3 regions of the Exiguobacterium sp. H66 genome follow, and region 3 is predicted to be linked to each of the others. Evidence: riboswitches for the same ligand, from Rfam matches in the RefSeq annotation. Region 3 holds a riboswitch; each other region holds the start of a gene.
What was found. A riboswitch is a leader RNA that binds a small molecule or an ion and turns the genes downstream of it on or off. The one in region 3 is predicted to bind thiamine pyrophosphate.
Positions count from the first base shown of each region.

Region 1 (3,279 bases), on a different contig from region 3:
CTTTTCCATGCCCGCAGTTCTTTTTCGAACAAGCGGACCGTACCGCCTTGCGCCGGAATCAATTTCGCCAGTGTTTCGAGCAACGTGCTTTTCCCGGCACCATTCGATCCGACAACCATGATCCACTCTCCGCCGTGTGTTGCAAGCGACAGGTCGTCGACAATCACTTGCTTACGGCGTCCTAACGCGGTACGCGTCAGCGCGAACGTATTGTCGTGCCGAACCGGAGGACGGATGTTAGTCACTTTTCGTAACCGCCCCGCCTGGGAAGAAGCGGGGGGCACGGTTTCCAGTTCATACGGGTAGAGGAGCGGTGTCGCAATGCCGCGTCGTTCAAGTTCATCGCGATGCTGACCGAAGACATCAAGCGGCGGACCATCGCGTAAAATCGTTCCGCCGTGATCGAAGACGAGCACCCGGTCACTGAACGTCACACAGCGGTCAAGCTGATGTTCAATCAGAACGAGCGTCAACGTCCGGTCGTGATGGAGTTCCTCAATCAGCTGCATCAAAACCCGATGTCCTGCCGGATCGAGTTGCGCCGTCGGTTCGTCAAGCAATAGAATATCCGGCTCAAGCGCTAGGACGCAGGCGAGGGCGAGTCGTTGTTTCATCCCTCCTGACAGTTGCATAATCGGTGTCGTCAGCGGCACATCCAGGCCGACACGTGCCAGTGCGGCGTCAATCCGATCATCCATCTGACTGCGGTCGACTGAACGATTTTCAAGACTAAAGGCAACTTCCGCTCCGACGGTCTGCATGCAGAACTGATCGTCCGGATTTTGAAAAAGGATTCCGACCGTCCCGTTCGTTTTGCAGTGGCCGCTGACATCGGCTTCAATCGCGTCAGGTAATAAACCGGCGAGAACATGTAAAAACGTCGTTTTCCCACTGCCGCTCGGTCCGACGAGCAACGTCGTTTCCCCTTCGTGTAGCGTCACCGTCACGTGGTGCAGGACGTTGTCATGTTGCCCCGGATAGCGGACAGACAAGTCGTTACAATGAATCATGCCGCATCCGGCTTCCGCCGCTTACGCCCGATCGCATAACCGTTCAACGTCCCTGTCTTGACGAGCGCATCGACGATGACTTTCGCAAGTAATCCGCCGAGTAATGCACCGCTGACGAGTTGAAGGGAAAACGTCAACAGAAGTGTCGTCGTCGTATAGTAGGCGAAACCATTGACGACAAGACTATAGACCATACTGCCGATTGCGGCGAACATTCCGGATAGAACTAACGTCATTGTGTTGAACTTCCGGTATCCGAAGAGGGCAAAAGCGATTTCGGCACCGATTCCTTGAGCGAAACCAATCAATAAGGCCGATAATCCGAAGTGACTCCCCGTGAATAATTCGACAGCCGCGGCGACGACTTCTGCAATCAGTGCTGCCCCGGGCTTTTGAATGATGTAGGCGACAAGCGGACTCGCGATGACCCAAATCCCGAACATCCAGTTCGATCCGACCGGTCCGAAGATCGCGGAAATCGGTAACCACAATGTCGACCACCCTAAGTAAAGTACCCCGCAAGCAACCGACAACATCATCATGACGATGATTTCTTTCATTTTCCAACTGTTCATGTTCCTATCTCCCTTTGGCACAACCACCAGACAAACAAAAAGACCGCCCTCTATGAAAGAGAGCGGTCGCTGAATCTGCAAACATGCAGAAAAATTGAACGAATTACCGCTCCACTTTCCTACGCTAGTATGAACTAGATCAGGTTCAAAGGGTCCGAAGTGAATCGTCTCAGCCAATGGGCTCCCCTAGTGGATGTGCATATAATGTGTACGCTATTTACTGTACCGACTCTACTGACAGTTGTCAATACAGATAAAAAAACCCTCCGCGAGGGGAGGGTAAGAAAAATTATTCTTTTTCTTCCGTTTGTTCTTCAGTAGAAACTTCTTCTGTCGCTTCAGCTGGTTCTTCAGCATCTGCTTCTTCGAGATCCGCTTCAAGTGTCGATTCGACGACGGCAACGACTTGAATGTCACCTTCCGTAACGATACGGTATTCTTTTTCTTCCGGTAAATCCGAAACCGATAGAGAATCACCGAGGTTAAGATTTGTCACATCGACTTCGACGCGTTCCGGTAATTTATCTGGTGTAGCTGCAACTGTTACTTTAAAGAGTGTTTGTGAAAGATATCCACCAAGTTTTGCACCAGCCGCTTCGCCGACGAGGACGATATCTGTTTCGACTTCTGTTTCTTCATCCATTTTAACAGCGATGAATTCAACGTGCTTGATTGTTGGTGTGAAGATATCCATATCGAGTTTGTTGATCAGTGTGTTGACTTTTTTACCACCGATTTGAAGTGCAACAAGTGCATTCTCACCATGTTCACGAACGACTTTGATCAATGCTTTTTCGTCAAAGGCAATCGGTGTACTTTCCACTTTGTAACCATACACGACACCAAGAGCTTTTCCTTCATGACGTAATTGCTTTCTAAGTGAGCGTGGGCGTACTTCGCGTTCTTCTACTTTTAATGTTACTGACATGTTCATTTCCCCCTTGAATTTGGTATAGCCCTCAAAAGGTAATGAAGAAAGGAGTGGAACGAATCGTTCCGGATCAAGACAGTGCATCGAATGCTATTTCAAATTGATTTCATAAAAATGAAGATCGAAGTGAATGGTTAGCATTTCTCTCCCAGGTCATTACGCTGATATTGAGAAACATGTGGTTGTAAAAGCAACTCGCTGATGCGGTGCTATGATAGTTATACCCCCGTAACATTAAAAGCTAAACATCAACCGGCGAAAAAACGATAGCCAGAAACCTGTTCTCCCTAGAGCAGCAACGGTTTACATCATGTAAAGAAATCGGTGCCTTTCCTCTTATTCAAGCAATTGAACCATCTCATCGACCGATAACGCAAGTGACGCCGGTTGTTCAAGTATGTCCGTCACGAGTGTCGCTTTCCGCTCCTGCAGCTCGATGATTTTTTCTTCGATCGTCCCTTTCGTGATTAACTTGATGACTTCGACCGTCTGTGTTTGTCCCATTCGGTGTGCCCGGTCAGCCGCTTGCTGTTCGACAGCCGGATTCCACCAACTGTCATATAAGATGACGGTATCCGCCGTCGCCAGGTTCAGTCCGGTGCCGCCCGCCTTCAGTGAAATCAAAAACAGATCGACTTCGCCTGCATTAAAACGGTCGCAGCGTTCGAGACGCTCCGCAATCGGTGTATCCCCGCGCAGTTCGAAATGAGGGAGGTGCAACTCATGCAGGTCGTTCCGAATCAAATCGAGCATTTTCGTAAAC
Region 1 is NZ_JACSMQ010000001.1:30,325-33,603, forward strand. It holds gene KNP88_RS00190 (ABC transporter ATP-binding protein) at 1-1,010, opposite strand, end outside; gene KNP88_RS00195 (ECF transporter S component) at 1,007-1,585, opposite strand; TPP riboswitch at 1,685-1,783, opposite strand; gene KNP88_RS00200 (50S ribosomal protein L25/general stress protein Ctc) at 1,875-2,513, opposite strand; gene KNP88_RS00205 (DEAD/DEAH box helicase) at 2,853-3,279, opposite strand, start outside.
Region 1: another riboswitch for thiamine pyrophosphate. It lies ahead of KNP88_RS00195 (ECF transporter S component); the one in region 3 lies ahead of KNP88_RS10115 (thiamine phosphate synthase).

Region 2 (3,279 bases), on a different contig from region 3:
TATAAAGATGATGTAGTGTATCGCTCGAAAACGATTACCTATAAACAAGCGAAAGCAGAACAATGAGTGTGCTACGAACCGCAAATTGAAGGAGGGCATGGGATGGCAGAAAATCGTATCGAAGAAAATCGGGACGGGACGATCATTCGTCTACAAGGTGGGTTTTATGATGTCATGACGACGCAGGGCGAGGTGCGATCGCGCGCTCGGGGAAACTTCCGAAAACGTGGTATCAGTCCTGTTGTAGGAGATGAGGTCGTATTGCATATCGAAAGCGAAACTGGATACATTTTAGAAGTGAAGGAACGGCAAAATTTCCTGGTTCGTCCACCGGTCGCAAACATCGATCAAGCGTTGCTTGTCGTCTCAGCAGCAGAACCGGACTTTTCAGCCCATTTGCTCGATCGGTTTTTAGTCTTAATCGAAGCAAAAGAGATTCAACCCATTATTATCTTGACGAAGATGGATTTGTTGCAAGGAACAGCAGAAGCAGAAGTCCGGACGGCGATTGCCGGTTACCGACAAATCGGTTATCAGGTGATTGAGACGTCGAGTGAGACGCTAGAAGGGGTAGAGGAAGTCCGTCCGCTACTCAAAGAAAAAACGAGTGTGCTCGCGGGACAGTCGGGAGTCGGAAAAAGTTCATTGTTGAATGCGCTCGATGCGACGCTCGATCTCGAGACGAGTCACATCTCGAAATCGCTCGGACGCGGACGACATACGACGCGTCATGTGACGTTAATTCCGCTTGCAGAGGGCTTGATTGCTGATACGCCAGGGTTTTCGAACCTCGATTTTCCACACGAGATGGAAATCGAAGAATTACGTTGGTGTTTTCCGGAATTCGTCGCACGGCAAGATACGTGCAAATACCGTGGTTGCCTGCATTTAAACGAACCAGGATGTGCTGTCAAAAAATCAGTTGAGGCAGAAGAAATCATGTCCTCACGCTATACGAATTATGGTATGTTTGTAGAGGAAATCAAGAATCGAGCGCGGAGGTATTGAAATGATTAAAATCGCACCATCTATTTTATCAGCAGATTTCGCCAACCTAGAACGAGACGTTAAAGCTGTCGAGGCGGCAGGAGCAGATTACATCCATTTCGACGTCATGGACGGCCAGTTCGTCCCGAACATTTCATTTGGTCTACCCGTCCTCAGTAGTCTTCGTCAAAAGACGGACATGGTCCTTGACGTTCATTTAATGATCGATCGACCAGAAAACTTCGTCGAAGCGTTTGTAGCGGCAGGAGCGGATATCGTCACCTTCCATGTCGAAGCGACGAATCATGTCCATCGTGTCTTGCAACAAATTAAAGGGGCTGGAGCAAAGGCCGGCGTCGTGCTGAATCCACACACGTCACTGTCGACGATTGAACATGTCCTAGAAGAAGTCGACATGGTCTTGTTGATGACGGTCAATCCAGGATTTGGCGGACAAGCTTTCTTGCCGAGCGTCATGACGAAGCTGAAGCAATTAGCGATGATCAAAGCAGAGCGCGGTTTGACGTTCGAAATTGAAATCGATGGTGGTGTCAACGCGGAAACGGCAAAACTGTGTATCGACAATGGGGCAAACGTCCTTGTCGCAGGTTCTGCAATCTACAATGCACCAGACTATGCAGAAGCCATCACTAGTATTCGAAACGCGGCTCACGTATAATAGAGCCAAGACAATTAAATTTTGACCGCAAGGGGTGTCGCGTCAAGCGGCTGAGAGAAGTGAGTAGACTTTAACCCTTCGAACCTGTTCCGTTCAGACGGACGTAGGGATGTGGCGCACGCAGGCAGTACGGCGTCCGTCGTACTGCCTTTTTGTTGTCATCATTATTTTATTTTTAGGAGGAACACAGTATGAAACGATTACAAATGTTAATGGAGATTGCGATTTTCGCGAGTCTCGGTGTTGTATTTGATTTATTGATTCCGTTCAAAATGCCACAAGGCGGATCCATCAGCTTAGCGATGTTACCGATTTTCGTCATGGCCTTTCGTCACGGCGTCGTTGGTGGTGTCATCACGGGTGCGCTCGTCGGAACGATTCAATTGATGTTCGCTCCGCAAGTCTTGACGGTCGTCCAACCGCTGCTTGACTATACGCTTGCATATGGTGTCGTCGGTTTGAGTGGAGTGTTTGCAGGCCAAGTCAAAAAAGCAGCAACAGAAGGTCAAAAAAAGCGTCTCATGACGATTGTCTTGTTTGCGACCTTGTTAGGTGCAGGTCTACGTTACATCTGTCATGTCATCAGTGGAATCGTCTTTTTTGCAGAGTATGCCAAAGGACCTGTCGTTCCATACTCGTTCATTTATAACGCGACGTATATGGCTCCGTCGTATGTTTTATGTGGGGTCGTTGCAGGTATTTTGTTTACGACAGCACCACGTCTTTTACGTTACTCCGCTCGCGGTATTTAAAGATGAGAGTTTTAATCGTTGCGGCAGGACCGGCAGAAGACGTCCCGACGCTCGCACCATTCGTGAAAGACAAGACGATGATTATCGGTGTTGACGGCGGGATTGCGACATTAGTGGAGCAAGGACTTGATTTTGATGTGGCAATTGGTGACTTTGATTCGCTCGGATACGTTCCGGATGGTGGATTGCTTCATCCGGCAGAAAAAGATGAAACGGACTTAGAACTAGCGTTACGTTACGCTACCGAACAGGCTGCAGGTGCTGAACTACTCATCTTTGGTGCGACGGGTGGTCGGCTCGACATGACGCTACAGAACGTCTATTTGTTAAAACAATTCCCGACAGCACGACTCGTGACGAAACGTGAGGATGTCCGGTACTGGAAAACCGGTCAGTACGAACTCGCGTCTGAAGGGTATCATTACCTGTCATTCATTCCCCTTGTCCCGTCGAACTTGACGTTACGCGGCGTCAAATACCCTTTGACGGAGCATCCTGTTCCGGTCGGTGGTTCGCTAACGGTCAGCAATGAGTGGGTTGGTGTTGCGCAAGTGACGGTCGTCGAAGGGGAAGTTCTCGTCCTGCGCACGCACGAAAAATAAAAACGTGATAGACGCGACTCCATCATATCCCGCTGAAGCGATCGGGACATGCGTTCTTCAAGTACACGTCATGACGTCATGAACAAAAAGATAGGTATGGCAAACGCCGATGACTCCGTATGTGAAACGGAATCATCGGCGCTTTGATTTTTTAGCAGCTTATTTAGTTAGCCGCCTGTTTGAGATTAACCCGGTGTATCCAGGGTCCGATAACAAGTTACCGATTGTCGTGAAGTGTCGAACTGGCTGCCTGTTGTTC
Region 2 is NZ_JACSMQ010000001.1:347,914-351,192, reverse strand. It holds gene pknB (Stk1 family PASTA domain-containing Ser/Thr kinase) at 1-66, shown strand, start outside; gene rsgA (ribosome small subunit-dependent GTPase A) at 103-1,008, shown strand; gene rpe (ribulose-phosphate 3-epimerase) at 1,010-1,666, shown strand; TPP riboswitch at 1,687-1,793, shown strand; gene thiT (energy-coupled thiamine transporter ThiT) at 1,858-2,418, shown strand; gene KNP88_RS01810 (thiamine diphosphokinase) at 2,421-3,020, shown strand; gene KNP88_RS01805 (amino acid permease) at 3,238-3,279, opposite strand, start outside.
Region 2: another riboswitch for thiamine pyrophosphate. It lies ahead of thiT (energy-coupled thiamine transporter ThiT); the one in region 3 lies ahead of KNP88_RS10115 (thiamine phosphate synthase).

Region 3 (3,279 bases):
TCGCCCCGATGATGATCCGTCCGTCAAACTTCGGGACGAGATAGACATCATCGCTAAACAACGTCTCCGTCAAGACATGCCCCGGAAGCCGGACGGCGAGGCACTCTCCTTTGACTGGGATGGTCGCGATGCTGACACCGCTCGTCGCGAGTAACGCTTCTGATCCCCGACCGCTTGCGACCACGACGTTACTGGCTTCGCGCTTACCGTTACTCGTCGCAACGCCGACGACGGTCGCCCCTGACCGGAGCAGTCCCGTGACCGTTGTCTGTTCTTCAATCACACCTCCGCGGGCTTTAATCGCGTGACGGAGCGAACGCGTCAACTGGACGGGATCGATTTGACCGACGGATGCAAATTGAAATTCCTCGTGCCCCCGAATCAACCGAAAGGGATTTTCTTTATAGCCACTATCAATGCCGGTCTCATTAAACAGCTCACGGACGAGGTCGGGATAAAGCTGTCGACTCGCTGCTGCCAGTTGATGTAAGGCAGGAATCAGTTCATGATCCGTCGCAAGCATGCCGGCTGCTGCCCGCGTCGCTCCTTCACCGGAACGATTTTGCTCAAGCACGCGTACCGGTTGTCCTCGTTTGAGCAATTCGTAGGCGAGTGTCAAACCGATTACGCCTGCGCCGACGATTAACGTCTCTGTTGCTTTCATTGATCAAGCACCTCGCGATACGACCGGACTGCTTCGACCGGATTTGCCTGACCGAGAATCCCTGACATCACAGCGATGCTAGCAACGCCGGTCGCAAGGACACCCGCGACATTCTCCGGCTGAATCCCGCCAATCGCGATGACGGGGACTTTTGAAAATGTGACGATTTGCGCGAGTGCCGCTAGTCCGCGCGGAGCGACGTCCTGTTTTGACGCCGTCGCAAAGACATGACCATACATGACGAAGTCGCTGCCCGTCTCAAGCGCTTCCGTCAAGGAGTGGATTGATCGGCCGATCTGTAGCTCGCTGAATTGACGCCGCACGACAGCGACGGGAATACTGCGTGATGTCAACTGGACACTTGCCTTCGTCACGAGGGCGACATCGAGCCGGTCATGGACGATTAGTTTTTCACGTGGAACACCGGCGCATACTAGCGCCTCGATCAATTGGACGAGTCGGTCCGCCGACCAACCCGGTTCCCGGATATGAATCATGTCGACATAAGGCACAACAGCCGGCAAGACTTCTAGAAGATGTGTCAGCTCTTTTGTCCCGGTCGTCACAATATGTAACTTCGGACGCATACCTTCTCCTCCTTGCTACACAAAAAGGACCACCCCATGAACATGATGGAGTGGTCCGAAAAATGTCTAGGTAAGACCCGAGACAGGATGATAATCAGAAGCCACTTCCCTCCGCTAGTACGAACTAGATCAGGTTCAAAGGGTCCGGATATTTCCGTCTCAGTCTGCTGCGAGACTCCCCTAGTGTAGAACTATTTAGTGTTGGTTGGTTCATTCGTAGTCTACCATGACCGCTCGCTTGATTTCTAGTCTGACTTGTCAGTTCAGCCGATCCGTGACCGTTTTGACCTGTTCCGTCAATTGTTCACGCGTTGGAATCAGCTTCGTGTCTGCTAAATCATACGTTTGTTTTAATCGTAAGACACGTGTCACTTTCGCGTCGAGGTCAGCCCGTGATAGTGACTTGTCCTTGATTCCCTGCATGATCGCCGCATGAACATCCGTGTAAGCACCGGCTTGCGAGAACATCGCCATGTCGGCACCACGTTCGAGGGCGAGGCGCGCAGCTTGGGCGAGACCATATTGTTTCGTGATCGCGCCCATTACGAGGTCGTCCGTCACGATGACGCCATCGAACTTCAACTCTTCACGCAACAGCTGTTGCATGACCGGCTCTGATAACGACGACGGATTGTCTGGGTCGAGCGCCGGAAATAAAATGTGTGCGACCATCACCATCTCCGCTCCGGCATCGATTGCCGCTTTGAACGGGACGAGTTCCAGTTGCTCGAGTTGCGCTTTCGTCTTCGTCACGGTCGGTAAGCCGACATGCGAATCGACGGTCGTATCCCCGTGTCCGGGAAAATGTTTGATGACCGGCACGACGTCTTCCGACTTAATTCCCTGCATTAACGGGACACCGAGCCGGGCGACGTCATCCGGCTCAGCACTGAGTGCCCGGTCACCGATGATCGGGTTCGCCGGATTACTGTTGACATCAAGAACCGGGGCAAAATCCATATTAAATCCATAAAACCGTGACATCGCACCAAATGCCTGTCCGGTCTTTTGCATCAATGCCGGATCGTTTTTCTGACCGAGCGTCAAACTCGGAGGTAAATGAAACGCTTGATCCGGGACACGACTGACCCGTCCTCCTTCTTCATCGAAACCGAGGAACGCGAGCGGTTCGGCGGCTTGTGCGTCCTCAATCGCTGCCGTCAAGGTTTTTAGCTGGGCGTCTGACGTGATATTGCCTCCGAGTAACAGGACACCGCCCAGCGCGTGATCGCTTAACAGACTTCGGTCCGCGTCCGATAACGTTGTCCCGCTGATCCCGATATACAGCAATTGATCGACCTTTTCAGCAGTCGAGAGTTTGGCGAGCTGACGTTTGATGTCTTGCTCCGCCTGGTCGGCAGCCGTCGGTTCGTCAGCGACCGGCTGTTGCTGACTCGTCTTCGGTTCCGGTTTCGTCTCGGTTTGGGGCGGTTCACTCGCGCATGCCGTCAAAAAGCAAGCCGTTAAAAGCACGTAAATCGGTTTCAAAGCGGTTCCTCGTTTCGGACGCCATTGATTGAATAATAGACTTCAATTTCAGCATTCAGTGATTTCGAGACGGAACAGTATTTGTCTTTTGATAACGAGACGGCCCGACGGACTTTATCGTCCGGCAAGTCGCCTTCGAGACGATAATGAATCGAGATCGTCGTAAAGCGGCGCGGGTGTTCCGTCGCCCGCTCGCCTTCGATGTCCATCTCAAACGAGGTTAACGGCAAGCGCATTTTTTCTAAGATTGAGACGATGTCCATCCCCGTACACCCGGCGACCGCGTGCAACAACAACTCGGTTGGTCGCGGGGCGCCGTTCTCCCCGTTATTTTCAGGTGCTGCATCCATTGCCAGTTGATGTCCGGACTCCGTCATGCCGCTAAAGCCCATCTTGTGATTCCATGTAATCGTCGCTTGCATTTCCCTCACTACCTTTCGATTTTTAGTTCGGTTCGCTTCGCTCTCCTTCATTATAGCGTAGTCTTGCCTGAAGAAAATTGACATGCTATTCAAAATAATTCTTCTTTTCCGTTTCCAT
Region 3 is NZ_JACSMQ010000005.1:150,008-153,286, forward strand. It holds gene KNP88_RS10110 (NAD(P)/FAD-dependent oxidoreductase) at 1-664, opposite strand, end outside; gene KNP88_RS10115 (thiamine phosphate synthase) at 661-1,251, opposite strand; TPP riboswitch at 1,341-1,443, opposite strand; gene nagZ (beta-N-acetylhexosaminidase) at 1,510-2,739, opposite strand; gene KNP88_RS10125 (OsmC family protein) at 2,736-3,161, opposite strand.